Regions from separate parts of the Defluviitalea raffinosedens genome, predicted to be linked through region 1. Evidence: riboswitches for the same ligand, from Rfam matches in the RefSeq annotation. Region 1 holds a riboswitch; each other region holds the start of a gene.
What was found. Region 1 has a riboswitch for S-adenosylmethionine ahead of metK (methionine adenosyltransferase). Riboswitches for the same ligand answer to the same signal wherever they lie in the genome.
Positions count from the first base shown of each region.

Region 2: linked by a shared signal. The riboswitch ahead of JOD07_RS08685 (methionine ABC transporter ATP-binding protein) and the one ahead of metK (methionine adenosyltransferase) in region 1 are both predicted to bind S-adenosylmethionine.
Region 3: linked by a shared signal. The riboswitch ahead of JOD07_RS03585 (MetQ/NlpA family ABC transporter substrate-binding protein) and the one ahead of metK (methionine adenosyltransferase) in region 1 are both predicted to bind S-adenosylmethionine.

Region 1 covers NZ_JAFBEP010000001.1:249,849-261,014, reverse strand. Annotated here, with positions in the region: gene spoIID (stage II sporulation protein D) at 1-34, shown strand, start outside; gene JOD07_RS01285 (M23 family metallopeptidase) at 77-931, shown strand; gene spoIIID (sporulation transcriptional regulator SpoIIID) at 1,002-1,274, shown strand; gene mreB (rod shape-determining protein MreB) at 1,462-2,451, shown strand; gene flgF (flagellar basal-body rod protein FlgF) at 2,481-3,239, shown strand; gene flgG (flagellar basal-body rod protein FlgG) at 3,260-4,072, shown strand; gene JOD07_RS01260 (rod-binding protein) at 4,089-4,439, shown strand; gene JOD07_RS01255 (COG2426 family protein) at 4,517-4,975, shown strand; SAM riboswitch class I at 5,036-5,139, shown strand; gene metK (methionine adenosyltransferase) at 5,238-6,425, shown strand; gene recD2 (SF1B family DNA helicase RecD2) at 6,479-8,767, shown strand; gene JOD07_RS01240 (ComF family protein) at 8,781-9,497, shown strand; gene JOD07_RS01235 (TIGR03826 family flagellar region protein) at 9,577-10,017, shown strand; gene flgM (flagellar biosynthesis anti-sigma factor FlgM) at 10,122-10,400, shown strand; gene JOD07_RS01225 (flagellar protein FlgN) at 10,419-10,922, shown strand; gene flgK (flagellar hook-associated protein FlgK) at 10,936-11,166, shown strand, end outside.
Region 2 covers NZ_JAFBEP010000010.1:1,123-12,288, forward strand. Annotated here, with positions in the region: gene JOD07_RS08675 (MetQ/NlpA family ABC transporter substrate-binding protein) at 1-14, opposite strand, end outside; gene JOD07_RS08680 (methionine ABC transporter permease) at 54-719, opposite strand; gene JOD07_RS08685 (methionine ABC transporter ATP-binding protein) at 716-1,726, opposite strand; SAM riboswitch class I at 1,833-1,936, opposite strand; gene JOD07_RS08690 (CvpA family protein) at 2,038-2,730, opposite strand; gene JOD07_RS08695 (DUF5711 family protein) at 2,745-3,944, opposite strand; gene JOD07_RS08700 (YkvI family membrane protein) at 4,015-5,094, opposite strand; gene glgA (glycogen synthase GlgA) at 5,185-6,621, opposite strand; gene JOD07_RS08710 (pro-sigmaK processing inhibitor BofA family protein) at 6,762-7,022, opposite strand; gene JOD07_RS08715 (DUF2508 family protein) at 7,074-7,343, opposite strand; gene nifJ (pyruvate:ferredoxin (flavodoxin) oxidoreductase) at 7,476-11,009, opposite strand.
Region 3 covers NZ_JAFBEP010000003.1:71,049-82,214, forward strand. Annotated here, with positions in the region: gene JOD07_RS03550 (transketolase C-terminal domain-containing protein) at 1-707, opposite strand, end outside; gene JOD07_RS03555 (4Fe-4S binding protein) at 694-1,005, opposite strand; gene JOD07_RS03560 (2-oxoacid:acceptor oxidoreductase family protein) at 1,002-1,547, opposite strand; gene JOD07_RS03565 (pyridoxal phosphate-dependent aminotransferase) at 1,544-2,725, opposite strand; gene JOD07_RS03570 (phenylacetate--CoA ligase family protein) at 2,740-4,056, opposite strand; gene JOD07_RS03575 (methionine ABC transporter permease) at 4,086-4,742, opposite strand; gene JOD07_RS03580 (methionine ABC transporter ATP-binding protein) at 4,732-5,745, opposite strand; gene JOD07_RS03585 (MetQ/NlpA family ABC transporter substrate-binding protein) at 5,758-6,576, opposite strand; SAM riboswitch class I at 6,667-6,774, opposite strand; gene xylB (xylulokinase) at 6,918-8,402, opposite strand; gene xylA (xylose isomerase) at 8,460-9,776, opposite strand; tRNA gene JOD07_RS03600 (tRNA-Leu) at 10,030-10,113, opposite strand; tRNA gene JOD07_RS03605 (tRNA-Gln) at 10,119-10,190, opposite strand; gene gltA (NADPH-dependent glutamate synthase) at 10,356-11,166, opposite strand, start outside.

The sequences.
Region 1 (11,166 bases):
TGAAATAGAGGAAAATATTTTGAAAAGTGAATAGCCCATTTTACCTCCGGTTATACTATAGACGGAGGTGGATATAATGAAAAAATTTTGGACGTATCTAAATAAGAAAAGTTATTATGCTATTTTGTTATTATGTATTTTAACAGTGATCGGAACGACAACATTTATCACCAGAAATAATATGAAGACACTAGACAAACTGAACGAGCAAAATGCCATCGACTTAGATGAAGAATTTGGAGATTATGATTTAGAAGACGTAGGAACGATTAAAGCTTATCAGGAAGATCTTAACATTACAAAAGAAGATATCGAGGGGGCTGGAAGCGCAGTTGTAGAGAGCCCTTCGGAAGAAGAGACGGCGAGAGAAGATACAAGTGCTACAAAAGATATTATAGTAGTATCTGGCGAAGAAACGAAAAGCAATAAGTCGGCTTCCTCAGAAAAAGTTAACGAAAGTAGAAATGAAAAGAGAGAAACCAGTGAAGAAGTTGAAGAAACTTTTTCATTCAGCGAAAATGCTTCTCTTATCTGGCCTGTAACCGGGGAAATTGTAATGGATTACAGTGCGGACAAATTAGTTTTTGACAAGACCCTGGAACAATACAGGGTTCATCCGGCTATTTGCATTGCTCCATCAGAAGAAGGAATTGTAAAAGCTGCGGCGAAAGGAAAAGTTGAAATGATTAAAAACGATCCTGAAACCGGCATTACTGTTATCCTGGATCATGGAGATGGATGGAAGACAATATATGGCCAATTACAGAAAAATATTTCCGTCAAACAAAATGAGATAGTGGAAAAAGGCCAAGTTATAGGAGAAATTGGAACGCCTACAAAGTATTCTATTGCTTTAGGAGATCATGTGTATTTTCAAGTAACAAAAAATGATACCCCTGTAGATCCGAAGCAGTTCTTAACAAATAACTAAATACTAAATCATAAACCAGCCCCCCTTAACATATATATAAAACAAGAGTTGTGTTAAGGGGGGCCATCTTTTGAAAGGGTATATTGAAGAAAGAGCCATAGAAGTAGCAAATTTTATCATTGGTTACAATGCTACCGTAAGAGAAACAGCCAAAAAATTCGGAATAAGCAAAAGTACCGTTCATAAAGATGTTACAGAACGATTGGAAAAAATAAATCCAAAACTGGCTATACAGGCGAGAAAAGTTTTGGAATTTAATAAAGCGGAAAGACATCTTCGAGGCGGTTTGGCCACCAAAGAAAAATACATGAATTTAACTAAAAAAGGTAAAAAGAAAAGATAATACGATATAAAATAATAACTAGGGAGGTATGCTTCCTAGTTATTATTTTGCAAAATTTCATAGGAAATACCTTTGAATATTTTACACAAATTAGATATAATAAGATAAATGAAAATAGTATGGAAGGTATAATATTTTTACTAATAAATGACGATAACATTTTATGAGAGTACAAAGGAGAATGAAAATGTTTGGAACAGATATTGGAATTGATTTAGGAACTGCCAGTGTTCTTGTATACATAAAAGGACAGGGCATAGTATTGGAAGAACCTTCAGTTGTAGCGATTGATAATAATACACGTCAGATCCTTGCAGTGGGGGAAGAAGCAAGAAGAATGTTAGGCCGCACGCCTGGTAATATTGTTGCTATTCGTCCTTTACGACAAGGTGTTATTTCCGATTATGATATAACAGAAAAAATGTTAAAATATTTTATTCAAAAAGCAGTAGGAAGAAAGCTCCTTTTAAAACCACGTATTGCAGTATGTGTTCCAAGCGGAGTAACGGAAGTGGAAAAAAGGGCTGTAGAAGATGCAACAAGACAGGCAGGGGCAAGGCAGGTATTTGTGATCGAAGAGCCTATTGCTGCTGCTATTGGTGCGGGAATAGATATAGGACGAGCTTGTGGAAGTATGGTTGTGGATATTGGAGGAGGAACAACGGATATTGCTGTAATTTCCCTTGGAGGCACTGTTGTAAGTTCTTCATTAAAAATAGCTGGGGATAATTTCGATGAAGCAATTGTCCGATATATGAGAAAGAAGCATAATGTTTTAATAGGAGAAAGAACAGCAGAAGACTTGAAGATTAATATAGGAACAGCTTACCCAAGAACCCAGCCTGTTTCTCTGGACGTTAGAGGAAGAAACCTCATCACTGGACTCCCTAAAACGATTACAGTAACTTCTGAAGAAATGCTTGAAGCTCTTCAAGAACCTGTTGCAAGTATTGTTGAGGCAGTTCATGGTGTATTGGAAAAAACTCCACCGGAGCTGGCAGCAGATATTTCAGACCGAGGCATTGTTATGACTGGAGGCGGAGGACTCCTTTATGGCCTTGATAAATTAATAAAAGAAAAAACAGGCATTAATGTGATTATTGCAGAGGATGCTATTTCCTGTGTAGCAATTGGAACTGGTAAATATGTAGAGTTTATGGCAGGCGGGAAAAAATAAAAATTTATTAATTAATAGGGGGACTTGACTTGATTAGAGGATTATACACTTCTGCAATTGGAATGAAAACACAGTTTGAAAAAATGGATATTCTGACGAATAACTTAGCCAATGTAGATACTACCGGATATAAAAAGGATATTGTTGTGTCACGTTCATTCCCTGAGGAACTCACAAAGCGCATACAAGATAGAAAAAATGGATTTTCAAATAACCGTAATATTGGACGTATGAGCTTAGGATTATATAATGATCAAGTTTATACAAATTATACTCAGGGTACCCTTAAGCAAACCGATGATCCGCTAAATGTAGCTATCCAAGGAAAAGCTTTTTTTGCTGTAGGCATGGAAGACGGCAGAGAAGTATACACAAGGGACGGTTCTTTTGCACTGGATGCGAATGGAATGCTTATGACCAAAGAAGGGAATATGGTACTTGGCCAAAATGGACCAATTCGCATAGGCCAGGGAGATGTACGCATTGATGAGTCAGGTAATATATATGTCAATGATGAGCTTATAGATCAATTGAGAATAGTAGAATTTGAAAATCCTGAGACCCTCAGCAAACTTGGAGATAATTTATTGGAAAGAACCGAAGAAACTACAGAAAAAAATATTGAAAGTCGAATCGTACAAGGATTTTTAGAAGGTTCTAATGTTAATGTAATACGAGAAATGGTAGATATGATTACAGCTACAAGAATTTATGAAGCCAATCAAAAAGCAATTCAAACTCATGATGAAACCTTAGGGAAAGCAGTCAACGATGTTGGAAGAGTATAATATGATAGGGGGAATGTGAAATGATGCGTTCATTATGGACAGCAGCCTCGGGAATGACATCCCAGCAATTGAATGTGGATAATATCTCAAATAACTTAGCAAATGTGAATACAGTGGGTTATAAAAAAAGCAGGGTAGAATTTAAATCTCTTTTATATGAAACCATGCAAAAAGCAGGAGTAGACGAAAATGGCGCCGGAAGGCCAGTAAGTATTCAAATAGGTTATGGTGTCAGACCTATAGCCACCGTTAAAGACTATTCTATGGGTAATATTGAAGTGACAAATAACCCCTTAGATATTGCGATTGATGGGGAAGGATTTTTTGCTGTGCAAGGGCCAAATGAAGAAATTATGTATACCAGAGATGGAAGCTTTAAAGTGAGTGTAGTGGATGATGAGACAATGCTTGTGACTTCTGACGGATATCCTGTATTAAGCATAGATGAAGAGCCTATTTACTTTGATCCGGAAGTAAAAATTTCTGATTTAATTATTGGAGAAGATGGTATTATTTCTTATGTGGATGAGGACGGAGAAACTGTTGAAATAGCTCAATTGGCAGTTGTTCAGTTCCCCAATAGAGCAGGTCTTGAAGATGTAGGGCGAAACCTTGTAAGACAAACCGCTGCATCAGGGCAACCTGTTTATGAGGCAGATGGAGATGTTACTAAACCCAGCAGATTAATTCAAGGAAGTTTGGAAGCCTCTAATGTTCAAGTTGTTGAAGAAATGGTTAAGCTCATCGTTGCTCAAAGAGCCTATGAAATCAACTCAAAAGCTATCCAAACATCTGACGATATGCTTGCTCAGGCAAATCAACTTAAACGATAGGAGGTAAAATAAAATCATGAAAACCAATGGAATTGATTTTTCCACTTCCTATCCTGTAAGCAATGCATATGAAACCAAAAAGCAAAGTCAAGAACTGGAAAATTTTGAATCCGTACTTAAAAAGGCTTCAGAAGAAAAGGACGATAAAGCCTTAAAAAAAGCCTGCCAGGAGTTTGAATCCTATTTTATTAATCAACTCTTTAAAGAAATGAGACGAACGATTCAGCCGGGAGGACTTATTGAAAAAAGCCAGGCAGAAGAAATTTTTCAGGAGATGCTTGATGAAGAATATGCAAAAAATGCTTCACAATCCAACGGCATAGGCTTAGCCAATGTACTTTATAAACAACTAAAAAGTCACCTTTAATGGTGACTTTTTTTATGTTATAATTCATCATAGAACCGTGTACAATTATATAGAACAAATATAGGATAGGTGAAGTCATGAATTTTATTTCAAAAGAATGGATGACTCTTTTCATTGCGGCGATTCCCATATTGGAGCAAAAGGCAGCCATCCCCTATGGTATTATACGGGGTATCGGTTTTTGGGAGGTATATATACTAACCTTAATAGGAGCCATTCTTCCATGCCCGATTATTATTTTATTTGTAAATAAATCGTTTGCAATTTTAAAGAAATTCAAATGGTTGCGCCCGATGATCGAGTGGATTGAGAATAGAACTATGAAAAAAAGCAAGAATATTGTAAAATACGAACTCTTAGGACTTTTTTTATTCGTTGCTATACCGCTTCCGGGAACAGGGGTATGGACAGGGTCTCTGGCAGCTTCTTTTCTTCATTTGGAATTTAAAAAGGCTTTTTTAGCTGTATCTGGAGGCGCAGCAGTTTCAGGACTTATTATAGCTATTCTAAGCTATGGTGTTGGAATATTATTTTAATTTTATTGACAAAAATCCTTAAAGTTGTTATACTCACTGTAATATAACTAAATAATTCTTTTCTTATCAAGAGAGGTGGAGGGAAAGGGCCCGATGAAACCCGGCAACCAGCATATTCATGCAGTGGTGCCAATTCCCCCGAATGTGCATTCGGAAGATGAGGAAAAACATACATAGCGTATAAAACCTCGTCAAGAGGTTTTTATTTTTATGTATGAAATAATTTTCTTTACTCAAAATATATATTAAGGAGATGATCGATATGCCAAGAAGATTATTTACATCAGAATCCGTAACAGAAGGACATCCAGATAAAATTTGTGACCAGATTTCTGATGCTATTTTAGATGCAATATTAGCTCAAGATCCAAACGCCAGAGTAGCTTGTGAAACAGCAGTAACAACCGGTATGGTTTTAGTTATGGGAGAAATAACAACCAACTGCTATGTGGATATTCCCAAAGTAGTTAGACAAAAGATAAAAGAAATAGGATATTCCAGAGCAAAGTTTGGCTTTGATGGGGATACCTGTGCTGTGCTGACATCCTTTGATGAACAGTCCGGAGACATTGCTATGGGCGTTGACAAAGCTTTAGAGGCGAAAATTGGACAAGCTGTGGAAGAAGATGAAGCGATTGGTGCAGGAGACCAGGGGATGATGTTTGGATTTGCTTGTGATGAAACCTCTGAACTGATGCCTATGCCAATTTCACTGGCCCATAAATTGGCAAGGAGATTGGCTGAAGTTCGTAAAAATGAAACCCTTCCATATCTCAGACCGGATGGAAAGACCCAAGTTACTGTAGAATATGAAGACGACAGACCAATAAGAGTTGATACTATCGTTGTTTCTACACAGCATGGTCCGGAAGTAGATCAGTCAACGATCCACAGAGATATTATGGAATACGTTATAAAGCCAGTAATTCCAAAAGAACTTTTAGATAAAGATACAAGATATTTTATTAATCCTACAGGACGTTTTGTGATTGGAGGCCCCCAGGGAGATTCAGGCCTTACCGGCAGAAAAATTATCGTAGATACATATGGCGGATATGCAAGTCACGGAGGAGGCGCATTCTCTGGTAAAGATCCGACAAAAGTGGACCGTTCAGCAGCTTATGCAGCAAGATATGTGGCAAAAAATATTGTAGCTGCCGGCCTTGCAAGAAAATGTGAAATAGAACTGGCATATGCTATAGGCGTTGCAGAACCTGTATCTATTCTGGTAAATACTTATGGAACAGGGAAGTTATCTGATGAAGCGATCACTGAATTGGTAAAGAAACACTTTGATCTTCGCCCTGCTGCGATTATTAAGACTTTGGATCTTAGAAGACCAATCTATTCAAAAACTGCAGCTTACGGCCATTTCGGAAGGACAGATATCGACCTTCCCTGGGAAAGAACAGATAAAGCAGAAATATTAAGAAAAGAAGCAAATATATAATTTCATGGGCGCAAGATGCGCCCTTTATTTTTCCCCTTTTCATTTATCAAAAAATGGATTATTATAGAATAAAAATTAGATTGTTCAATGAATGGTGTGGATGTATGGATAACCAAATGGTCATAGAAGGAACCATAGAAGATATTATATTTCGTAATGAAGAAAACGGGTATACAGTGTGTTCTATACATACAAAAGATGAGGAAATCGTTTGTGTAGGTACGCTTTTTGAAGCCTATCCCGGTGAGCATTTAAAAATTATTGGTTCTTGGGTCACACATCCTATTTATGGAAGCCAATTTCAAATAGATACTTATGAAAAGACTGTTCCAAAAACAGAAGAAGGCATAGAAAGATATCTAAGTTCCGGAGTCATCAAAGGTATTGGCCCGGGGTTGGCACGGCGTATTGTTGAAAAATTTGGCTTAGATACCCTACGGGTCATAGAAGAAGAATGGGAACGATTAGAAGAAGTAAAAGGTATCAGTAGGCAAAAAGCGCTTCAAATTGGAGAAATATTTCATGAACAGAGAGAACTAAGAAGAGCTATTTTATTTCTTCAAGACTATGGTATTTCTCCTTCCTATGCTCTAAAGATTTATAAACAGTATGGAGAAGCCACTATTGATATAGTAAAAAATAATCCTTATCGTTTGGCAGAAGACATTTTTGGCATTGGTTTTAAAATGGCAGACCAAATAGCTGAAACTGTAGGGATTGGACAAGATTCACCCCACCGAATCAAAGCAGGAATTAAGTTTATTCTAAATCAGCATTCAAACAACGGACATACCTATATGTTAAGAGAACATCTGGTCCAAGCAGCTCATGAGCTTCTCGGTGTACCATCTGAGTTAATAGAGAATTCCCTGATCGAACTTCAGATTTACAAACAGATTTGGCAGGAAAAGATAGAAGATATAGAAGCAGTATATTTGGCACCATTCTATTATGCTGAAATGAATACAGCGAGAAAACTTATAGATTTTACGATGATGAAAGATGAAACACAAAGTAAAGGTATTGATCAAAGAATCAACAGGCTGGAAAAAGAAAAGAAAATTAAACTTGCGCCCGAGCAAAGACAAGCTGTCAAAGAGGCGATGACAGAAGGGGTACTCATTATTACTGGTGGGCCAGGAACAGGTAAAACTACAACAATTAATGCCATTATTTCTTTGTTGGAAGAAGAAGGCTATGACGTGATTTTGGCGGCTCCGACAGGCAGGGCGGCAAAACGGATGAGCGAAGCTACCGGCAAGGAAGCGAGTACAATTCACAGACTTTTAGAAATTACTTTTTTAGATGAAGATAATAAAAAGCAGATTTTTGAAAGAAATGAAGAAAGACCATTAGAAGCAGATGTCATTATTATAGATGAAGTGTCCATGGTAGATATTTTATTGATGAACAGCCTTTTAAAAGCAGTAGCCCCTGGAACAAGATTAATTTTTGTAGGGGACGTAGATCAATTGCCTTCAGTAGGGCCAGGCAATGTTTTAAAGGATATGATTCGAAGTGAAACGATTAAGGTCGTTCGACTGACCGAAGTCTTCAGGCAGGCAAGAGAAAGTGCAATTATAATGAATGCCCACAGAATTAATAAAGGAGAATATCCTGTTCTTAATGAAAAGGATAAAGATTTCTTTTTTATGAAAAGAAGTATTCAGGATGAAGTCATAGAAACCATAAAGCAGCTGGTGCAAAAAAGACTTCCATCCTTTGCAAACTGTGATCCTATAAAAGATATACAGGTATTAACCCCTATGCGAAAGGGCCCTTTGGGAGTAGAATCTTTAAATACTGTTCTCCAGCAGGCACTGAATCCTCCGTCCAGTAAAAAAAGAGAAAAAGAATATCGTACGACTTTATTCCGCGAAGGGGATAAAGTCATGCAAATTAAAAATAATTATAATATGCCGTGGAAAATTTATAATGATCTAGGAATAAGAATAGATGAAGGTGTAGGAGTTTTTAACGGAGATGCAGGGAGCATACAGGAAATCGATGAAGAAGCCCAGACTCTTACTGTTTTATTTGACGACTTAAAAACTGTAGAATATGATTTTAGTCAATTAGATGAACTTGAGCTGGCTTATGCTGTAACGATCCATAAATCACAGGGATCAGAGTATCCTATTGTGATTATTCCTATTCACAGCGGACCTCCCATGTTGATGAACAGAAATCTGCTTTATACAGCAGTTACAAGAGCAAAGAAACTTGTTGTTATTGTAGGCCTTCAAAGTACACTTCACAGGATGGTAGACAATAATCGTGAAATTAACCGATATTCTTCATTGGCATATCGATTAAAGAAAATGAAAGAATTATCCTCCTAGAAGGTGAGTACAAGTGTGGGAAGCATTGCTGGATTTAATCTATCCGCCAAGATGTATCTTTTGCACAGAAATTATTCCTTTTCAAGAAGAAAGGGGCATATGTAAGCGATGCAGAAATACTCTTCCATTTATTGAGGGAAAAGTTTGTCAAAAATGTGGGAAACCCATACAGGACTCTGATCACAGAACAACATGTTTTGATTGCATTAAGAATTCTCATGTTTACGACAGAGGATGGGCAGTTTTTGCATATGAGGGTATGGTAAAAGATGCAATATATAGATTCAAATATGGCGGGCACAAAGAATATGGAAAATATTTGGGAAAGCTTATGGCAGAGAAAATAAAATATCAGATATCAGAGGAAGGGTTTGATCTTATCATACCCATTCCGATTCATAAAAGAAGAAAAAAAGAAAGAGGATATAATCAGGCAGAGGAATTAGCCAAATCGATTTCAAGCGAATTAGGCATTCCAATGGATCCTTTTATACTTGCCAGAGTGAAGGAAACAAGTCCCCAAAGTGGATTATCCATCGTTCAAAGACAAAATAACATAAAAAAGGCATTTAAAATAGATGACACAATAAATTTACACCAAATGAAAATACTCCTAATTGACGATATATATACTACAGGGACTACTATTAATTATTGTGCTGATTTACTCAAAGAAAGAGGAGCAAAAAAAGTATTTTTTCTTTCACTTAGTATAGGACGTGACATGTGACTCGGGAAAAAGGCAGAATAGATCCAGCGTTTAGAGATAAGGTAATAATTGATCAAATTTTAAAATGTGGGGTGAAACAATGGATATCAGAAATTGTAAACGATGTAACAGGTTATTTCAGTACATTACTGGCAGAATGATTTGCCCTGCCTGTAAAGAAGAGGAAGAAAAAGACTTTCAGAAAGTAAAAGATTATTTGTATGAACATCCAAAAGCATCTATGGCAGAAGTATCACAGGAAACAGGGGTACCCCTTTCAGAAATCAAACATTTCCTGAGAGAAGGAAGACTGATTATTACTCCAGATTCCCCTATGGGAATAGAGTGCGAAAAGTGTGGTGCGCTCATAAAAACTGGAAGGTTTTGCGAAAAATGTGCTATTGAATTGGAAAGAGATGTGAGACTTGCTTCAGATAGCTTAAGAAGCCCAATAGAAAAGAGATCCTACATGCTTGACAAGACTGATCCCAAAAAGAGTAAGATGCATTATCTCAATAAAGAAAAAATTGAAGGAAGATAAAAAATCGGCGAAAGTCGATTTTTTATTTTGTTTATGAGACTAAATTCTTATGGGATTGGTGACGATATAGTAGTAGGAGAATAAATGAAAAAGCAGGTGAGGATATGAAAATAACGAGAGTAAATCAAGTATTGGAAGTTTATAATACAAATCGATTGCAAAAAACTGAAAAGACCAATAAGACTATGGGAAAGGATGTGTTTGCCTTATCAAAGGAAGGTAGAGACTTTCAAATTGCCCTTAGTGCACTCTCGAAAGTACCTGATATAAGGCAGGAAAAAGTACAGGAGATCAAAGAAAAACTTCAATCAGGAAATTATAATGTAAGTGCTCAGGAATTAGCAGACAAAATCGTAGAAAGTGCCTTTGATCAAAAGATCTAATATAAATGAGGGGTTAGCGTGGCAGGATTAATACAGGATTTAATTCAAGTTTTGGAAGAAGAAACTCTGTGCTATAAGAATTTATTGGAATTATCCAAAGAAAAAACAGATATTCTTGTTGCAGGAGATACTGTAGCACTTCAGGAATTAACAAAAACAGAGCAAACTATGGTAGCAAAAACCCTACGACTTGAAAAAAAGCGAGATCAAGTCATAGATGATATTGCCTTGGTTCTAAATGAAGATAAAAATAGTTTAACCATATCTAAACTTCTTGAGAGATTAAAAAACGAAGAAGAAAGAGAAAGATTAAAGGCAGTCCAATCAGAAATAAAAAATGTATTAGAAGATTTAAAAAGATTGAATGAGCAAAACAGATTATTGCTGAATCAATCGATAGATATGATAGATTTTACGCTCAACGCTATACAAAGTACGCGTTCTTTTACTACTAACGATTATAGTCAGGGAGGACAGATGCAAAGTACCAATGGCAGAAGCTTCTTTGACGCAAGACAATAGGGGGTGACTTTTTATGAGTTCCATGGCAAGCTTATCAAGAGCCGTTTCAGGATTAAGGACCAGCCAAATGGGCCTTAATGTAACAGGACACAATTTAACCAATGTTAAGACGCCAGGATATGTAAGACAACAAGTTCTTCAACATGAAACCTTTTATACGACCATAGGCCGTAATGGAAATAATAATCCGTTTTCAATAGGTTCCGGTGTTGATATAACAGAGATAAGACAGATCAGGGATTCA
Region 2 (11,166 bases), on a different contig from region 1:
ATGAATTTTTTCATTCCTAATCTCTCCTTCACGTTTTATTTTTTTATATTGATCTATTTTTTATTCATTGCTTTCGCAATGCTGTTGCCAATCCATTGAAGAATTTGAACTAAAATGATAAGAAGTATTACTGTGGCAATAATAAGTGAAACATCGTATCTGTAATATCCGTATTGGATTGCCACACTGCCAAGGCCTCCCCCGCCTACGGTTCCTGCCATTGCACTGTAACCTATGAGATTCACTACAGTAAGCGTAATACCAAGAATTATGGAAGCCATTGCTTCCGGTATAAGAACCTTCGTAATAATTTCCCACGTGCTTGAACCCATGGCTACGGCTGCTTCAACAATTCCTTTATCTACTTCTTTAAGTGAACTCTCAACGACTCTTGCCACAAAAGGTGCTGCTGCTATGGATAATGGAACAATGGTTGCTGTCGTTCCCAGACTCGTGCCAACAATCATTCTGGTAAAGGGAATCAGAGCAACAATCAAAATAGCAAAAGGAAAGGACCTTCCAATGTTTACAATTGTACCGAGGATACGGTTTAATTGTATTCTTTCTTTGATTCCTCCCTGATCTGTAATAACAAGTATTACGCCTAAGGGTAGCCCAATAATAGTAGAAATCAAAGTTGCTGCAAATACCATATAGAGTGTATTCCCGGTTTCTGTTAGTAAAAGCCAGAAAGCCTGGTCAGGATTTTGAAAGATCATTGGGAGATCACCTCACATTCCACGCCGTTTTCTTCCAGAAAAGCAACTGCGTTCTTGATTTCTTCTTTGTCTCCTATTAACTCAATAATTAAGCTTCCAATAAATGTTTGCTGTAAATGGTCAATGCCACCAAGAAGAATATTGGCATCTACTCCACATTTTTTGATCATTTTTGACAGGATCGGTTGAGATGTTTTAATTCCTTCAAAACTCAGACGGAATAATTTCCTTCTCTCATCTATTCTGTCCAGCAATTCTTCAGGTATATCGTGACTGATATTTTGAACGAAGCTTTTTGTTGTAGGATGGGTTGGATGAGCAAATACCTTAGATACCGGACCAGTTTCTACAACTTCTCCAGCCTCCATTACAGCAACCTTGCTACAGATCTGTTTAATAACTTCCATCTCATGGGTAATGATCACGATGGTTAATCCCAGAGTTTCATTAATCTTTTTAAGCAGTTTGAGGATAGACTGGGTTGTTTTAGGGTCCAGAGCAGAGGTTGCTTCATCACAGAGTAATACATCCGGATGATTGGCAAGGGCTCTTGCAATACCTACTCTTTGCTTTTGTCCACCGCTTAGCTGTGATGGATAGCTGTCTCTTTTTTCTTCTAACTCAACTAATTTAAGAAGTTCATCGATCCTTTTTTCTCTGTCTTCTTTTGGAACCTTGGCAATTTCCATCGGATAAGCTATGTTTTCAGCTACAGTTCGGGAATTAAGGAGATTAAAATGCTGAAAGATCATCCCTATTTTTTTTCGCATTTCTCTTAATTCCGCAGGGTTCAGGCTCATTATATTCTTGCCTTTTATATAGACTTCACCCTTGGTTGGTTCTTCCAGACGGTTAATGCAACGAACAAGGGTCGATTTTCCTGCTCCGCTTAAACCAATAATCCCAAAAATATCTCCCTGCTCAATGTGCATATTAATATTTTTTAAAGCTTCAACTTTATTGCTCTTACCCTTGAATTCTTTATAAACGCCTTTTATTTCTATCACGGTGCTCCTCCTTTGCCCCAACGGTTGCCTGATACGTAACTTCTATGTGTAACTTCTGCTTTTGAGCATTAAAAAACCTCTTTCAATGAAAGAGGTTATATGCTCTCTCTCATCTTATGCAGACAACCTCTGCATCTGGAATTGGCACCTTCGCATTTTGCGGGTTGCCGGGTTTCATTGGGCCAGTCCCTCCACCTCTCTTGATGAGCTCGAATATTAAGTTGAAGATAGTATAACAGTATCATCTGGCATTGTCAATAAAAAAATTTAATAGAGTTAAACATTCCCTGGGTATCCTTATTATTTAAATTTTACAAAAACAGTCCTCCAACGAATTTCAGCAGATAATTGTATTCATATAAATACTTTGCATATGTACTGTTTTCCAGTAAAAGAAATATCTTTTCGAAAGCTGGGTTTGATTGAAATATAAAAAGTACAATAAAAAACACCCAGATTTTCAACACTCCTGAAGCAAAGCCGAAGATCAGTCCAAAAAGACGATTCACTGAATTAATCACTGGTAGTTTTGATAAAATATCCATGATCCCGATAAGAATCCTAAGGCCGACACTCACTACGAAAAACACTATAACCATAGAAATGATATTAATGCATATGTTGGCAATATAACCTGCAATATAGTCCTTTAAGCTGTCCACCTGAAAAATACTGTATATTTCTGAATTATTGTTTTCAACCAGAACTCCCTTCAAAAATTTAGGTACATTCAGATCATTAATAAAATTAACCTGTCCCTCCAAGGTATTTATTTTAGTCCCCTCTGGCACCAGTATGGTAGGAGCTATTTGAGTTTTCATTTTATCGAACAGGGACGTAGAAGTTCTTAAATAGGCACTTACAATTGGATAAAGGGTATATGATAGAATCATCGAAGCAATAGAAGATATTAATTTAAAAAGGGAAAGTACCAATCCCCTCTTATAAGCAATCCATCCATTTACAACAAAAAAAGCCAATACTAAAATATCCGCTACATTCATAGCTTGCCTCCAAATTATCGTTTTATTTCCATTAGGTCAACAGAGTCTTTAGAAACTAAAGCAACTTTATTCCCATTCTTTAATGGGATCATTTCATCCACATCCTTTAATGCAGTATATTTAAAAATTTCTTTTCCTTTTGGGTCCAGTCCATAAAAAGTTCTGTTGACACCTACAATCACCATATTATCATCACCGTATAAATAAGTGACATCTCCTTCCGGATCAAACACATGTTTTTTGCTGCCTTCCGTACTATAAAAAACAACACTCCCATATTTTTCTCCCTGTTTGCCCGGAAATTCTTCCCCCAGGGCCAAAACCAAATAAGTGGATAAATTTCTTCTATTCTCTATATTCCAGGGTATTGCCTTGATATGGTTTGATAAGATCTCTTCTTTCACATTGTTATCTTCATCAATCCATAAGATTCGGTCATCGCCTAAAACAACCAAAGTATTATTTTGCAAATAAAACATTCCAGGAAAAATCGTATCCTCTTTTTCAATGGCAAATTCGATCAGATCTTCTTTCAGTATGCCGTTTTCTCCTAAGTCCAAAAAAATTAAATTAGACTTTAACCCCTTTGTATCTGGATTAAGATAACTTACAGGCATATGGTATCCATTATCCGATACGATAGCACTAAGGGGATAACCCGCATCTTCAATAAAAGTATTTCTGTCAATTCCTAAATCTTTACCCTGGGCATCATACACTTTAATCCTGTGCCCATCCTTTGTTGCTCCAATCACAGATAAATATCCTTTAGAATTAATTGAAAAATACTCTATAGGATTTTGTGTCGTGACTTGATATACTAATCCTTTATCATTTAAGACATAAATCTTTTTCCCGCCATCTTCTCCTACTGCAAGATATGGTTCATTGACAATCAGTTTTGGTAAATTCATAGAAAAAGTTTGGTTCCAGATTTCATCTCCATTTTGAGAAATTCGTTTAACGCCATCAGGACCACACTGTATTAAGTCATTGCCATAAACATTAAAGGTATATCTATCACTTAACTCTCGTTTTACCCATTGTTTTTCTAAATAAAGAGAGGGTTCATTTCCATTAAAAAAGGAAAGATGCAGGTCCTTGCCGGCAACTTCCGAGTAAATCAAAATCCCTGATGCAATCATGAGTAGAATAAGAGAAAAAATTTGGGCTCTCTTATCTTTCTTATTCTTATAGGCTTCTATACGGCTCAATTTTTTTCCCCCTATATTTTCATTTGTAATATATGGTACTATATCTTTCCCTCGATTTCAACGTTTCTATTTACTGTCTAAATCTTTTATTAACTCTATTCAATTTCCAGCCAATAAAATATAGGAGAATTATAAAGACTTCAAAGAGCCCCACATATCCAAATAAAGGATAAATTTGTCCAACCATTTTAGAGAAACCAATCTGGGCAATTATAATAGAAGTTAATATGAAAACAGGCAGAATGCTCTTATAAGAAATATTAAACTCCACAGACACTCTGTTGACAAATCCATATCCGCTGGAAACTGCCGTTGTGAATATGGCAGCGATTAAAACAAAGAAATAGATATACCGAATAGCAAAACCGTAATGAAGCACAATCCCAAGCATTGGTATTTCAAGAGCCTCCACCCTGTCATAGTATATTAATGTTGCCATAACAATGCAAAGTCCTAAAAATCCCAAAGTTATACCGCCTATAATGCCTCCCATTTTTGCTTGTTTCCTGGAATGAATAATAGGAAGCAGGCTGCAGAGAATCACAACTGCAGTAATGGTATTATAGGATACATAGACAATAGAAGAAGTGATCCAATTCCTCGTAAGAGCATGAAATACCGACACTACAGGAGAAGAAAATACTGCTGCTTCTCTAAATAAAACTATGTATAACCCTAAAAGAATACCTCCTATTAAAAGTAACGGTGCTAAAATCGTATTAATGACGATAACCCCTTCAACATCATATAAAAAGACAATAAGGCATAAGCCTGCCATGATTAAGATTCCTATTTGCACAGGAATTTGAAACTGTTGTCTAAGGAGTGCCCCCGTTCCTGCAAGCATTGCACAAAAAGTAGTAAACATAAACAAAGAAACGACCCACTCCATGATATTGCCTAAAAACTCTCCCATAATAGGGTAAATGAATCCTCGGTAATCCTTAATTTTTTGAACATAGACCATTTCAAGGACAGCCCATCCTATAAGAGCAAATAAAATTCCTGATAAAATCACTCCATAAATGCCCTCAATACCATAGGAAGTAAAAAACTGCATAATCTCCTGCCCTGAGGCAAAACCTGCGCCTAAAACAGTTCCAGTATATACACTGGCTATTTTTATTACATTAGATCTTTTATTTTTCACAAAAAATCCCCCATATATCTGTTTGTACAAATATATGAGGGATGTTCCCATTTCATTCAAAAACTATGTATGAACTTTTACAGTCTTCTATTAATGGCTGATGCTTTTATATAATTCCATATATTTTTTAGCAGAGTCTTCCCAGGAATAATCTGAATTCATAGCATTTTTAACCAAAAGCTCCCACTTGTCTTTATTATAATATACATTTAAAGCTCTTATGATTTCCCATAACATTGCATCAGAATTATAATCATTGAAAACAAAACCATTACCCTCACAAGTTTCTTCGTTAAACGATTGAATGGTATCTGCCAGCCCTCCAGTCTTTCGAACTATAGGAATGGTTCCATATCTAAGACTAATAAGTTGTCCTAAACCGCAGGGTTCGAATAAAGAAGGCATCAAAAACAAATCACTGCCTCCATAGATTTTTTGTGCCAAATCCACATTAAACAAGATATTGGCGCTTACCTTCTCGGGGAAAGTATCTTGCATGTATTTAAACATTTCTTCATATTGGTGTTGCCCTGTGCCTAAAACCACAAATTGAATATCTTCCTGCATCAGATCGTGCATTTTTTCTGCAATTAAGTCTAATCCTTTCTGGTCTACCAAACGGGAAATAAGGCCGATCATAGGAACATCTCTTTGAGGAAGGCCCAGATCTTTTTGAAGCCTATACTTATTTTCCTTTTTTAAATGCAAGCTTTCCTTAGAATAGGGGATATAGAGAGCCTTGTCAGTTTCGGGATTAAAAGCCTCATAATCAATTCCATTTACAATGCCGTAAAGTACACTGCTTCTTTTTTGAAGGACGCCATCCAGTCCATAACCGTATTGACTGGTTTTGATCTCTTCTGCATATGTTTTGCTTACGGTATTGATGGCATCAGAATAAACTAAACCAGCTTTCATATAACTTACATTCCCGTAGAACTCTACCCCCTCTGAATGGAAACACCAATCTGAAACACCCAGCAAATCCAGCGTTTCTCTTCCAAAGATCCCCTGATACTGTATATTATGAATGGTATAGAGTGTTGAAATGGATCTATAATAAAGATCTTCATGGTATCTTTCTTTTAAAAGCAAGCAAATAGGGCCTGTCTGCCAATCATTGCAGTGAATAATATCCGGTTTAAATCCGATTCTTGGCAGCATGTCCAAAACCGCTTTACAAAAAAAAGCAAATCTTTCGTGATCGTCATTATAACCGTATAAACCATCCCTATCAAAATAATTGTCATTTCCTATAAAATAAACAGGCACTGAAGAATCATATTCATAAATATGGGCAAACTGCTTTCTCCACTCCAAATAAACGGGAAATTCCGCAACAATCTCACTGTCATTTAAATACTGCTGAAGTACACATTTATATTTTGGTATGGCTACTCTTACATCGGCACCTAATTTTTTTAAAGCATAGGGAAGGGCTCCTGCTACATCTCCAAGTCCTCCGGTCTTAGCAAAGGGTATTGCTTCCGAAGAAACGAACAGTATTTTTAGATCATTTTGACTCATTTCAATCATCCCCCCACGTAATACTTTTTTTACTATTATATCATATTGCCATTATTCTGGATAGAAAAAAAGACGACAGAATCGTCAAAAAATTAACAAATATGTTTAAAAAAAGATCAAAAAATATATGTACTGACTTCTTAGAAAAAAATATTCAGTAAGTATAGAAGTATCATCCCCGGTATTCCAAGTACAGCAATAACAAATATGGTTGCCCAATTAATCCCTACATACCATCCAAAAGGAGATAGCAAGAAATTAAAAACCAGTAGTCCTAAAACTCCTCCTATACCCTGGATCAGGGTTCTTAGCAAGATCTTCAAAGGTTTCGTGAAAACCATAAAGGTAAGAATCACCAAACCTGCTATGATTAAAAATATTAACAGATCATCACTTGTCACTTAAATCCTCCTTGCTTTGACATGATTCCCTATAAAGCTTATAAAGATCTTCTAACTTTTAACTGCCACGTTCTCTTTTTCTTTCATCTTATTGAGATAGTATTTATATCTCGTCTGGAGTGCTTTCATTTCGTAGATACAGCTGTCGATCAAATCTTTTTCCGTCGTATTTTCGAAAGCATTGAATACCAGGTCTATTTGCCTTTTGGTTTTTAGCAGCTCTTCTTTAAGCTCGTCTTCTTCTGTAATATGGCATGTCTGTCTTGTCTTAAATTTGAATGGAAAAAAACCTTTTTTGGATATTTCAATAATCGAATTCAAACTATTTGCCCCCTTAAGATTTTCTTTACTTATTATAAGTATAGTCTGATATATTGGGGTTTATTCATAGCTTGGCATATAAAAAAGCACCTATTTATATAAATAGGTGCTTTTTTGATACAGTATAAGCAATTATTCTGTTTTTGCCATTGCTTGATAAGCTTCAAATCTTTCTTTTGCATCTTTTTCTGCCTGATCAAACAATTTTTCAGCAAGTTCTGGGAATGTTCTGGTAAGAGATGAGTATCTTACTTCTCCCAGGATGTATTCTTTGTAATCTGCTGTTGGTGCTTTAGAATCTAAGATAAATGGATTCTTGCCTTCTTCTTTAAGCAATGGGTTGTATCTGTATAAATGCCAGTATCCAGCTTCTACAGCTTTCTTGCTTTCTAATTGAGCACAGCCCATTCCGCCTTTGATACCATGGTTAATACATGGTGCATAAGCGATGATTAATGATGGTCCTGGATAGCTTTCCGCTTCTTTTAATGCTTTGATCAGTTGATTTTGGTTTGCACCCATAGCTACTTGAGCTACGTATACATATCCATAGGACATCATCATTCTTCCAAGATCTTTCTTTCTGATTGGTTTACCGGAAGCTGCGAATTTAGCTACGGAACCTGTTGGAGTAGCTTTGGAAGATTGTCCGCCGGTGTTGGAGTAAACTTCTGTATCGAATACAAGAACGTTTACATCTTCTCCGGAAGCAAGTACATGGTCTAAGCCGCCGAATCCGATATCATAAGCCCATCCGTCTCCTCCGAAGATCCATTGAGATTTCTTAACAAGGAATTCTTTCTTTTCAAGCATTTCTTCAAAGATTTCTTTTGCTCTTGCGTTGTCTCCAGCATATGCTTCCAACAGTGGTACCAATGTTGCTGTTGCTTTCTTAGAAGCATCTCCATTAAGCATATTGTCTACCCAATCTTTAAGAGCAGCTTTGATCTCTTCAGGAATATCTAAATCTATTGCTTCTACTGCAATATCTTTTAATCTTTCTCTGATTTGTTTTACAGCGATATACATACCGAATCCATATTCTGCATTGTCTTCGAATAAGGAGTTTGCCCAAGCTGGTCCATGTCCTTTTTCATTGGTTGTGTATGGGGTGGATGGTGCACTGCCAGCCCAAATGGAAGAACATCCTGTAGCGTTGGCAATGTACATTCTGTCTCCGAATAATTGAGTTACAAGTTTAGCATATGGAGTTTCTCCACATCCTGCACAAGCACCGGAGAACTCAAGCAATGGTTGTTCGAATTGGCTTCCTTTTACGGTGTCAACAGCCAATGGGTTTTCTTTCTTAGAAAGAGTCATTGCATATTCCCAATTTTCGATTTCTTTGGTTTGTGTTTCTAAAGGCTTCATAACTAATGCTTTATTCTTAGCTGGACATACTTGTGCACAGTTTCCGCATCCAGTACAGTCTAAAGTGGATACTTGAATCTTGTACGCGTAGTTTTCTAAACCTTTACCAATTGCTTTCTTTGTAACGAATCCTTCAGGCGCATTCTTTACTTCTTCTTCATTGAGTAAGAATGGACGAATTGCAGCATGAGGACATACATAAGAACATTGGTTACATTGGATACAATTTTCTACTTGCCATTCTGGTACATCTACTGCAATACCTCTCTTTTCGTATTTGGCAGTACCTTGTGGGAATGTACCGTCTTCTCTTCCTACGAAAGCACTAACAGGAAGGTTGTTTCCTTCTTGTCTGTTCATTGGTTCAAGGATATTCTTAATGAATTCAGGTACATCTTTGGTTGCAGCTGCTTCTTCATCTGCACTAGCTTGTGCCCAATGAGCAGGTACTTTAACTTCTTTAACTTTTTCGATTCCCTGATCAACAGCAGCAAAGTTCATGTTTACGATGTTTTCACCTTTTTTGCCATAGGAAGCTACAATAGCATCTTTCATGAATTTAACAGCATCTTCAATTGGAATAATGTTGGCAAGTTTAAAGAAAGCTGCTTGTAAAACTGTATTAACACGGTTTCCAAGACCGATTTCTTTAGCAATGGTAACCCCGTCAATGGTGTATAATTTAATATTTCTTTCTGCAATAATCTTTTTCATTTTTGCAGGAAGTTTTTGTTCTAACTCTTCAAGATCCCATCCGCAGTTTAATAAGAATGTTCCGCCTTCTTTTAAGTCGGATACCATATCGTATTTATCTACATAGGATGGGTTATGGCAAGCAACAAAGTTTGCTTTTTTGATTAAGTATGTAGATCTGATTGGCTCTTTTCCGAAACGAAGGTGAGAAATAGTAACCCCACCGGATTTCTTGGAGTCATATTCAAAGTATGCTTGTGCATACATGTCTGTATGGTCTCCGATAATCTTGATAGAGTTTTTGTTTGCACCTACTGTTCCGTCGGAACCAAGTCCCCAGAACTTGCAGCTGATTGTATCTTTTCCTGTTACGTCTAATTCTTCTCCTGTTGGAAGAGATTTGAATGTAACGTCATCTACGATACCGATTGTAAAGTGGTTCTTTGGTTCGTCTGCTTTAAGGTTTTCAAATACTGCTACAATTTGTGCAGGTGTTGTATCCTTAGAACCTAATCCATAACGTCCGCCAACGATCACTGGACGATCCGCTTTATCAACGAAAGCAGAGCATACATCAAGGTATAATGGTTCTCCAATAGCACCTGGTTCTTTTGTTCTATCTAATACAGCAATCTTCTTAACAGTTGCTGGTATTTGTTTTAAGAAATGTTCAATGGAGAATGGTCTATAAAGACGTACTTTTACAAGACCTACTTTTTCTCCTTTGCTGTTTAAGTAGTCTACTGTTTCTTCGATCGCATCCACTGCAGATCCCATAGCAACAATTACTCTGTCTGCATCTGGTGCTCCATAGTAGTTAAATAATCCATAATTTCTTCCTGTGATTTTGTTGATTTCATTCATGTATTCTTCAACGATAGCAGGTACTCTGTCATAGAACGGATTACATGCTTCTCTAGCCTGGAAGAAGATATCTGGGTTTTGAGCTGTACCACGAAGTACAGGATGTTCTGGATTTAAAGCATTCTTTCTGAATTGCTTTACAGCATCCATATCGATTAATTTCTTGTAATCTTCATAATCGATCACTTCAACTTTTTGAATTTCATGGGATGTTCTGAATCCATCAAAGAAATGCAGGAATGGCACTCTGGATTTAATAGCACTTAAGTGTGCCACAGAACCTAAGTCAATTACTTCTTGTACATTTGTAGATGCAAGAAGCGCAAATCCTGTTTGGCGGCATGCCATAACGTCGGAATGATCTCCAAAGATGGAAAGTGCATGGCTTGCTACCGCACGGGCACTTACATGGATTACTCCAGGAAGTAATTCCCCTGCTACTTTGTACATATTAGGAATCATGAGCAATAATCCCTGAGATGCTGTGAATGTAGTGGTCAACGCACCCGCTGCCAAAGAACCATGGAAAGTTCCTGCTGCTCCTGCTTCGGATTGCATTTCAACAACTTTTACTGTTTGTCCAAAAATATTCTTTTTGCCATTTGCAGCCCATTCATCCACATGTTCAGCCATGGTTGATGATGGTGTGATCGGATAGATACCAGCAACTTCTGTAAATGCATAAGCAACATGAGCCGCTGCGGTATTTCCATCCATTGTCTTCATTATTTTTGACATCTTATTTCCCCCTTACGATGAAAAAAATATTTTTACATACAATGGTATACAAAATATTGCATACTCTTATTATAGCACAGAATTAACATTAGTGAATAGTATTTTAATTTTTTTAGCCTAAAATGACGGAAAAAAACCGATAAACCCTTTCGGCTTA
Region 3 (11,166 bases), on a different contig from region 1:
ATTACTTCCGCTGCTTTTGCGGCCGCTCTGTGCTGCTGATATTTAAATTCCATATTATCTCCCGGAGAAGAACTAAAACACATATTCTTAGGATTCTCAAAGTCCAGCTTATTTTCTGTTTCAAAAGGGGGCAAAAATGCATCCACGGCTTCCTGGCTTGGTACTTCTACCAGTTCATAGGTATGGGTCAGAACAAATCCATCTAAATTGACCATCACAGGGGTTAATACTTCTTTATTTTCAGCGATGGCATAGGCCTGAATCATCATATCAAGGCTCTCCTGAGCATCTTCCACATAAACCTGAAGCCATCCACAATCCAGCAGGGACAATGAATCTCTTTGATCCCCATAAATACTCCAGGGAAGCGCCAATGAACGGTTGGCGTTCATCATCACAATAGGAAATCTCCCTCCACTGGCGTAATGCAAGCACTCCGCCATATACAAAAGCCCCTGAGAAGAGGTGGCTGTAAAAGCCCTTGCGCCCACTGCGCTGGCGCCCATGGCTGCTGAGAGGGCAGAATGTTCGGATTCCACATGAAGGAATTCAGATGTAAGCTCTCCTTTTTCCACCATTTCTGCAAGCCTTTCAACCACTACGGTTTGCGGGGTGATGGGATATGCAGAAATCACATGAGGTCTTGCTAGTTTGACACCTATAGCAGCAGCTTCATTCCCTGATACAAACATTTTAGTATTCCCCATTTTCCCCCTCCTTGATCATTTCTATGGCTTTATGGGTGCAAGCTCTTGCACAGATCCCGCAGCCCTTACAAAAATCATAATCAATGCCTACTTTTTTATTTTCCTTGAAAATGGTCCCTTCCGGGCAATACAAATAGCAAAGACAGCATCCTGTGCATTTTTCTTTATGTACAATAGGCTTTCTGGTTCGCCATCCTGCATTTTTTACAACCAGAGTCCCTGCTGGAGCGGCTGGTCCACAAGGATAATCTTTGATATGCTTTGGTTTTTCATACTGCATTAATTGTGGCTTATTCATAGCCACTCCCCCTTAATCCGTTCATAAGATTGGTTTAAAACCCGGATATTTTTCTCTGCCAGGCTTGATGAAAACTCATTTTTTATACTTTCTGCCACAGCATGGACTGGAATCACTTCTGAAATACCAATAAGCGCCCCAATCATGGCTGTATTGGTTACAGGCCTTCCCAGTATCTCCTGGGCAATGGCCACTGCATCAAAAGTGACAATCCAATCCGGAGAAATTGCTTTATACTTTTCTTCCCGGGCAGTATTGATAAGAATCTTTCCTCCAGGTTTCAGATCCTGAAGCAATGAGGGGGCAAACAGCGTTTCATCCAATACAACAATATAATCACAGTGTATAATTTCACTTCTGTCCCTGATTTTTTGATCATCTATCTTGGTAAAAGCAGTGATGGGTGCACCTCTTCTCTCCGGTCCAAAGGAAGGAAAAGCCAAAGCATATTTATTGCCGTACAAAGAGGCAGCAGCTCCTAGTATTCTGGAGGCTGTGAAACTTCCCTGTCCCCCTCTGCCATGCCATCTGATTTCAATCATGATATCCTCCATTCTGCATTTTTTGCCTTTTCTCTTAATGTCGAAAGTCTTTTTAGGGCTTCTTTAAGAGTATCTGTCTTTTTTGCGAAGTGAAAGCGAATCAGGTGGTTTACATCTTCTTTAAAGAAGCTGGAACCTGGGACAGCGGCTACCCCTACTTCTCTGGCAAGCCATTCACAAAACACCGTATCACTTGGAGCGCCGAATTCTGAAATATCTACCAAAACATAATATGTTCCCTGAGGTTCTGTATATTTAAGTCCCAGCTCATCTAAACCTTTTAAAAATATATTTCTTTTCTCTGTATAAAGTTTTCTTAATTCTTCATAATATGCATCCGAAAACTTTAGGGCTGCTACTGCTGCTTCCTGCAGAGGTGCTGCTGCCCCTACTGTAAGAAAATCATGAACCTTACGGGCATTTTCAATTACTTGGGAAGGCCCTATAATATATCCAAGTCTCCATCCTGTAATTGAGTAAGTTTTTGAAAGAGAGCTGCAGGAAATGGTTCTCTCAAACATTCCAGGCAAAGATGCAAAATAAATATGTTCATTCGGTTCAAACACAATATGTTCATAGACTTCATCAGTAATCACAAAAACATCATACTTTTCTGCCAGGTCTGCAATAAACTCCAGTTCTTCCCGTGTGAATACTTTTCCTGTAGGATTGGAAGGATTACAGAGAATAAGCGCCTTTGGATTTTGCTCAAAGGCTTTTTTAAGCGCTTCCTGATCAAAGTGAAATGTGGGCGGATGCAAAGGGACATATATTGGTTCTGCCCCGGAAAGAATCGTATCCGCCACATAATTTTCATAAAAAGGAGAAAAGACAATCACTTTATCTCCCGGTTTACAGGCTGTCATCATAGCTGCCATCATAGCTTCCGTACTTCCACAGGTCACAACAATTTGAGTATCGGGGTCAATGGGAATATCCATGTATTTTGACTGCTTTTTAGCAAGCGCTTCTCTGAAGTTTTGTGCACCCCAGGTGATGGAATACTGATGAGGGCCTTCTTCTGCTGCCTTTTTTAAGGCTTCCCTCAATTCCTTGGGAGGATCAAAGTCCGGAAAACCCTGGGACAAATTCACTGCCCCATAGCGGTTAGCTATTCGTGTCATTTTTCTAATAACAGATTCTGTAAAAAAGTCCAGACGATTGCTTACTTGCGGCATATTTTTCCTTCTTTCTATTGTTCTCTTAAGTCAATAAATCTTTTAGCCTTGTGGGTAGCTCTTGGAAGAGCCCCTTCTTCCAGGATCACCACTTCTTTAGGTCTAACGCCTAATCTTGCTTTAATATTGTGAGATACCTTTTCCGACAATTCCTCGTTCGTTATGGTGACATCCGCATGTTTTTCCACTTCTACTTTAAATTTGGTGGTAAAGTTTTCGGAAATCGCATACACTCTGTATTCCCCATTGAGTTCCTTAATGTTTCGAACGATAAATTCTATATCGCTGGGGAAAATATTCACGCCCGAGACAATGAGCATATCATCGAGTCTTCCTACCACCTGAATTCTGCCATGGGTACGTCCGCATTCACATTTTTCTTTGTTGAAAATAGCAATATCTCCTGTTCTGAAACGAATCATCGGTCTTGCCTGTTTTCTTAAGGTGGTGAGCACCAGTTCCCCCCTTTGACCATCCTTTACCGGTTCCAGAGTTACGGGATCGATCACTTCCACATAAATCTGATCTTCTGCTATATGCAGTCCGTTCCTTGCACTGCACATTCCGGCACAAGCCCCATAAATATCAGAAATACCATAGAAATCATACACTTCTGCATCCCAGAGATCTTCAATGGCTTTTCTTGTGGCTTCTATGGAACCTCCTGGTTCTCCGGCAACAATGATTTTATTGATCGCCAGGTCCGTTGCAGGATTGATGCCTTGTTTTTTAGCAGTTTCTCCAAGATACCATGCATAGGATGGAGTCGTCCAGATCACCGTAGGCTGAAATTCCTGCAAAATATAAAGGAGTCGTTCTGAAGGAATGGTTCCTGCCCAGATGCATAATGCCCCCAAATTCTGGGCTCCTATAACATCAGGGCCTCCCACAAACAAGGTGAAGTTTAAAGCATGCACATATCTGTCATGGGGTCTCATGCCTGCCGCCCAGAATAATCTGCTTTGGATATCCTGGAACTCATCAAAATCGGTTTTGGTAAAAGGACTTAGGGTAGGTACTCCTGTGGAACCGCTGGATGCCGAAACAAAGACCACATCTTCTTCAGGCACTGCAGTCAACGTTCCAAGAAGAGGCTTTGAGATTTGAGCGTCCCGCTCAATCTGCTTATTGATGAACGGAAACTTTGACAGGTCGGATAAAACCTTGAAATCTTCGGGTTTTACTCCGGATTCATCAAAAGATTGCTTATAATATGGTGAGTGTTCATAAGCGTATTTCAAGTGTTCTTTGAGCTGTTCTGTCTGATATGCTTCTAACTCTTCCCTTGGCATGGTTTCTATGGATTCATTCCAATATCTTTGATATGACATTTTTATTCCCCCTAATCAGCTGCGTTTGATTATGATCTTTTATCTACTTTTTTAGAGCTATAGTCTCCCAACCATTGAAAACCCTGTACGATTAACACTAAAACAACCACTGTAGTAAGCATGATGTCGGTTTGATATCTGTAGTATCCGAAGCGAATGGCTAAATCGCCGATACCTCCCCCGCCGATAATCCCTGCCATAGCAGAATATCCGATCAAACTGATGGCAGTTACTGTAATGCCTACGATCAGGCTGGGCAAAGCTTCCGTTAAAAGCACATGGTATATAATGGTCCTTGTTTTTGCCCCTGCGGCTTGCGCTGCTTCAATCACTCCTTTATCCACTTCTCTAAAGGCCGCTTCCACCAATCTCGCATAAAAGGCTATGGCTGCAACAGAAAGAGGTACTGATGCGGCTCCTGATCCTATAGTAGTACCCGTAATGAGCTTAGTGACAGGTAAAAGTACAACAAGCAGAATCACAAAAGGTGTGGATCTTACGATATTAATGATCAAACCTCCGATAAAGTTTAAAATTTTGTTTTGAAAAAATAAGCCACTGGACGTAAGATACAAAAATAATCCTAAAGGAATACCCAAAACTATGGATAATATCAGTGCTATTCCTACCATTTGAGAAGTTTCTCCCAGGGCTTTTAATAAATCAAAAATCAGTTCAGCTTGCATAGAGTACCACCTCCGTAAATGCAGTTCTTTCGTTGATATAGTCCACTGCCAGTTGAACTTCCCTTTCTTCTCCCTCTATATCGACGACTAAGATTCCCACGGGTCGATCTCCTATGTACTCGATTTTTCCATGGACGATATTTAGGTTAACATTATAACGTTTAGATACTTCTGATATTAAAGGCTCCGTTGCGGACTCTCCCTTATAGACAATTTTCAGTACCCTGCCCTTAAAATCATTGAAAATCTGCTTAGGGAATTCGAGGTGGAAGGTGTGTTCAATTAATTGTTTTGTAAAAACATTTCTCGGATTGACAAATACGTCATAAACATTGCCTGCTTCTAATAACTGTCCGTCATTCATAACCGCCACTCGGTCACAGATGCTTTTAACCACATCCATTTCATGAGTGATGATGACAATGGTAATCCCTAATTTCTGATTAATTTCTTTAAGTAAGTTTAGGATGGATTTTGTCGTTTCTAAGTCAAGGGCAGAAGTAGGTTCGTCACAGAGAAGAATTTCTGTTTCGTTGGCAAGGGCTCTTGCTATACCTACTCTTTGCTTTTGTCCGCCGCTAAGCTGAGCCGGAAAAGCATTACTTTTATCTGAAAGACCGACAAGATTCAGCAGTTGGTTTACTCTTTTTTGAATTTCATCTTTAGGTTTTCCTGCTGCAACCATTGGAAAGGCTACGTTTTCAAAAACTGTCTTTCTTTTTATCAGATTGAAATGTTGAAAGATCATCCCTATTTTCTGTCTAAGAAGCCTTAAGTCTTCTCCTTTTAAATCTGTAATGTCCTGATTGTTAATAAAAATCCTGCCTTCTGTTGGCCTTTCTAAAAGATTAATGGTTCGGAGCAGGGTACTTTTCCCTGCTCCACTGGCTCCAACAATTCCAAAAATTTCTCCTTTGTTAATGTTCAGCGAAAGTTTCTGAACTGCTTTAACTTTGCCTTCAGCCCCTTCATAAGTCACGCTGACATCCTGAAATTGAATCATATGTTTTCCTCCCTACTGTTGTAAAAACCAGGCTGGCTTTTGGAAAGCCTTAAACATATAATCTGGATTTTCGATAACTTCCCTGAACTCTTCCGATTCAACGACTTCTTTAATGTCTTTTACAAATTGGGAATTAATATCTTCTGTTCTTACAGCAACGAGATTTTTATATTCTTCCTGTAACTCTTCCATGACAAGGGCTGTAGATAAATCGATCCCTGCTGAAATCGCATAGTTTCCATTGATTGCTGCAAGATCCACGCTGTCTAATGTTCTTGGAAGCTGGGCTGCTTCTACCGGAGTAATTTTAAGATTTTTGGGATTGGATTCTATATCTTTTTCAGATGCTTTTGAAGGATCTATATCCTTATTCAATGTAATAAGTCCTGCCTGTTCCAGAAGCCTGAGGGCTCTTGCCAGGTTGGTAGGGTCATTGGCTATGGTGACTTCGGCGCCATCCGATAATTCATCTATGCTTTGTACTTTCTTTGAATACAAGCCTACCGCTGCTGTTGGCACATTGATTACAGGTGACAATTCAAGGCCGTGGTCTTCGGCAAATTTATTTAAGTACACCAGGTGTTGGAATAAATTGGCGTCAATTTCTTTATTGGCCAGAGCAAGGTTAGGCTGAACATAATCACTGAACTCTTTAATTTCAACCTTATATCCCTTTTTTTCAAGACCTGGCTTAATGCCCTTAACAATCATATCCCCATAAGGTCCTGGAGCAACTCCAAATATGATGGTCTTACTTTCCTTTGATGCACATCCTGTAAGTATCCCTAATATAGTAATAATGGATACAAGCAATACACTTATTTTTTTCATCTTATTTTCCTCCCTATTTTTTTGATTTTTTGAACTACATTTTTACGCATTAAAAAACCTCTTTCCGATGAAAGAGGTCATTTTCTTCCTCTCTCATCTCTCAGCTCATCTGTCTTGAGCTGTTGGAATTAGCACCTTGTAATACATACAGGTTGCCGGGCTTCATTGGGCCAGTCCCTCCGCCTCTCTTGATAAGAGTTTCTTACTAAATCATATTATATTGATAAGAATTATATGAGATAAATTCCGCTTTGTCAATAAGTTTTCAAAAAATTTTATTAATCCTATCTTTTTACTTTGTATTATATAAAACATAAAAAAACCGGGATTCATCCCGGCTTTTATTCAGCACTAAGCTTGAACCAATCTTTTAAAGACTGATAAGCTTCTTTGTAGCGCGTATAAATTTTATTGTACTTTTCTACATTTTTCTCTATAGGAGTTACAGATCCAACAATTTTTATAAATATATTGCAAGCTTCTTCAATACTGCTAAATTCTCCTGCTCCTACGCCTGCTAAAATAGCAGCACCAAGAGCCCCTCCCTGATTTGTATTGATTTCATTTATTGGATATCCAAAAATATCTGCAAGAATCTGTTTCCAGAGAGGACTCTTTGAACCTCCCCCAATGGCAATAATTTGAGAAATAGGTACTCCGATATCTTTTAAAATTTCAAGAGAATCCCGAAGTCCAAAGGATACACCTTCAAGTACCGCCCTTGTCATCTCACCTCTTGTGGTACTCATGGATAATCCCAAAAATGTTCCTCTTGCATCAGGATCGGCATAGGGAGTACGTTCTCCCATAAGATACGGAAGGAATATTACGCCTTTAGCACCTGGTTCCGTCTCACTGGCTTCTTTTAAGAGTTCATCAAAATCCATTCCTTTATTGGCTTCTTCTACCCACCATTTTAAGCAGCTGGCTGCCGAAAGCATAACCCCCATGGAATGATACTTCCCATTGGCATGGCAGAAAGCATGAAGGCGATTCTGGCTGTCTACAGCGTAGTCATCATGGGCTGCAAATACGACACCCGAAGTCCCCAGGGTAACCATTACGGTTCCTTCTTTAACCGTTCCGGTTCCTATGGCTCCGGCAGCATTATCGCCGCCTCCTCCTACAACCAGAATCTCTCCTGTGAGTCCCAGTTCCCCTTTCACTTCTTCTGACAACTTTCCTGTTACTTCATAGGATTCATAGAGTTTTGGAAGATACTCTTCTTTGATGCCTATGTACTCGATCATTTCCTTGGACCAGCATCTGTTTTTAACGTCTAATAGAAGCATTCCGGAAGCATCAGAAACATCCGTTGCATAATCTCCTGTCAATTTAAATCTGATATAATCTTTTGGAAGAAGAATGTGTCTTATTTTCTCAAACAATTCAGGATGATTTTTCTTTACCCATAAAATCTTAGGGGCTGTGAACCCGGTCAATGCCTTATTACCAACAAGCTCTGTGAGTTTTTCTTGCCCAAAATGATTGGTGATGTCCTCACACTCCTCCGCAGTTCTTTGGTCGCACCAAAGTATTGCGGGAAGCAGGACCTTATTTTCTTCGTCCAAGGCTACCAGTCCGTGCATTTGACCACTAAAGCCTATTCCCCGGATTTCCCCTTCAGGAAGATTGTTTTTTTGAATAACTTCTTTAATAGCTTCTTTGGTACCCATCCACCAGTCTTCAGGATTTTGCTCCGCCCAATTACTTTTTGGATAATACACCGGATATTCCCTGGAAGATTCCCCGAGAATTGTTCCGTCTTTATCAACAGCAAGTACCTTTACAGATGATGTACCTAAATCAATCCCCAAAAAAATCATACCTATTCTCCTCCTTGAAAGGGTTGTTGTATCAACAACCCAATAAATCGATCTTTACTACAGTGTATAGATATATTGATTAATTCGATCTTCTAAGAGTTCTTGTCTTCCGGATTTGTTTACAATCTTATCATGCTTTAATGCATAGGCAGTTAATTCTTCAAAGCCTACTTTATTTTCTACGATATCTTTTCCGATGCCTTCATTGTAACTTGCATATCTTTCTTCGATAAAGCTTTCTAATACTTTATCTTGAAGCAATTTATCCGCAATGATAAGACCCCTTGCAAAGGTATCCATACCAACAATGTATCCGATGAATAAGTCTTCTACTTCAAAGGAACCTCTTCTTACCTTAGCGTCGAAGTTAAATCCTCCAGGTGCGATACCTCCGTTTTTAAGCACTTCGTACATCGCTAAAACAGCATCGTAGATATTGGTTGGGAATTGGTCTGTATCCCATCCTAATAGCATGTCTCCCTGGTTAGCATCGATACTTCCTAATACGCCGTTAATTCTTGCCATGTTCAGTTCATGTTGGAAGGTATGTCCTGCTAAAGTCGCATGGTTCGCTTCTATATTCATTTTGAAATGGTCTTGTAAATTATATTTTCTTAAGAATCCTAAAACAGTCATTGTATCAAAATCGTATTGATGTTTTGTAGGTTCTTTTGGTTTTGGCTCGATTAAGAATTGTCCTGTAAAGCCAATTTTCTTAGCATAATCTACTGCCATTTGTAAAAATCTTGCATAGTTGTCTTGTTCTAAAGCTGTATTGGTGTTAAGAAGTGTTTCATAACCTTCTCTTCCACCCCAGAATACATAGTTTTCTCCGCCAAATTTCTTAGTAAGGTCAATGGCTTTTTTAACCTGAGCCGCCGCAAAAGCAAATACATCCGCATTAGGAGAAGTAGATGCTCCGTGAACGAATCTTGGATGGCTGAATGCATTGGTTGTTCCCCATAAACATTTGATACCTGTTTTTTTCATTAATTCTAAGATGTAATCAGAGATTTCATCTAAATTAGCAAATTTTTCTTCTAAGGAATTGCCTTCTGGTGCAATATCAAGGTCATGGAAACAGAAATATTCGATACCTAATTTGCTCATAAATTCAAATCCTGCTTCTGCTCTCGCTTTAGCAAGTTCCATGCCTTCTTTTCCTGCCCAAGGTCTCTTAGCTGTGCCTTCTCCAAACATATCAGCGCCCATAGCAGTTAAAGTATGCCAATAGCTCATAGCAAATCTGAAATGATCCTTCATAGGCTTGCCTGCAACAATTTTTTCTGGGTCATAGTATTTAAATGCTAAAGGATTAGTAGATTTAGGTCCTTCATACTGAATCTTCTTAATGCCTTCAAAATATTCTTTCATAAGATCCCCTCCAAAGTTTTTAAATTGATTTTAACAACTTAATTCTATTATATAGTATTCACAAAACTTTTTCAACCCATTTTAAGAAGTTATTTTTTAATATTTTCTTACTTTTCTATTCATTCTACCTGCTAAAAAGATCCTGTATTAAGCTTTTAAAATTATATAAGAAGTTTTTTATTGCATAGGAAATTCAGAGGAATTTCCTATGCAATAAAAAAACAGAGCACTTGTAAGTGCTCTGTCTTATTAATGCGGATGAAGGGAGTCGAACCCCCACGGTGTCGCCACCGGCAGATTTTGAGTCTGCTGCGTCTGCCAATTCCGCCACATCCGCCAATACTGGGTAGGAAGGATTCGAACCTTCGGATGCAGGAGTCAGAATCCTGTGCCTTACCGCTTGGCGACTACCCAACAATATTAATTTGTCCGAACAACTTCATATTCTAGCACAAATGATTTAGTTTGTCCAGTAGTTTTTTTCAAAAAAGCCGTCTCACCCGGAGGGCTTTTTATTACATAGGAAATTCGAAGAGATTTCCTATGTAATAAAATAACTCGTACGAAATGTACGAGCTATTATGCATTCATTGTGCTCTGAATTTTTTCATGTATAGCTTTTGCTGCTTTTTTCCCTGCCCCCATGGCTAAGATCACAGTAGCTGCACCAGTCACCACATCGCCTCCGGCATAAACATTTTGCTTGCTGGTATGCATGGTTTCTTCTTCTACAATAATTCCGCCCCATTTGTGGGTGTCTAAGCCCGGAGTCGTTTGGCGAATAAGTGGATTAGGGCTTTGTCCAATGGCTATGATCACTGTGTCCATATCCATTATGAAATTACTTCCTTCAACTTCAACAGGCCTTCTTCTTCCTGATTCATCCGGTTCTCCAAGACCCATCTCTACACACTCAATGGCTTTTACCCATCCGTTTTCTCCATGGATTTTCTTAGGATTTGCAAGCAGTTTAAAGATAATGCCTTCTTCTTTTGCATGATGAATTTCTTCTTTTCTCGCCGGCAGTTCTTCTTCTCCGCGGCGATAAATAATATAAACTTCCTCTGCTCCAAGTCTTTTGGCTGTTCTGGCAGCATCCATTGCCACGTTACCGCCGCCAATAACTGCAACTTTTTTACCAACCTTTACAGGAGTAGGATTATTGGGGAAATCATATGCCTTCATTAAATTCACTCGGGTTAAAAATTCATTGGCAGCGTATACTCCGTTTAAACTTTCTCCTTCAATACCCATGAATTTAGGAAGTCCGGCACCGCTCCCTACAAATACTGCCTTGTAGCCTTCTTCAAATAACTCATCAATTGTGATCGAACGACCTACTACAACATTTTTATTGATTTTAACGCCCAGATCTACTATAGTTTCTATT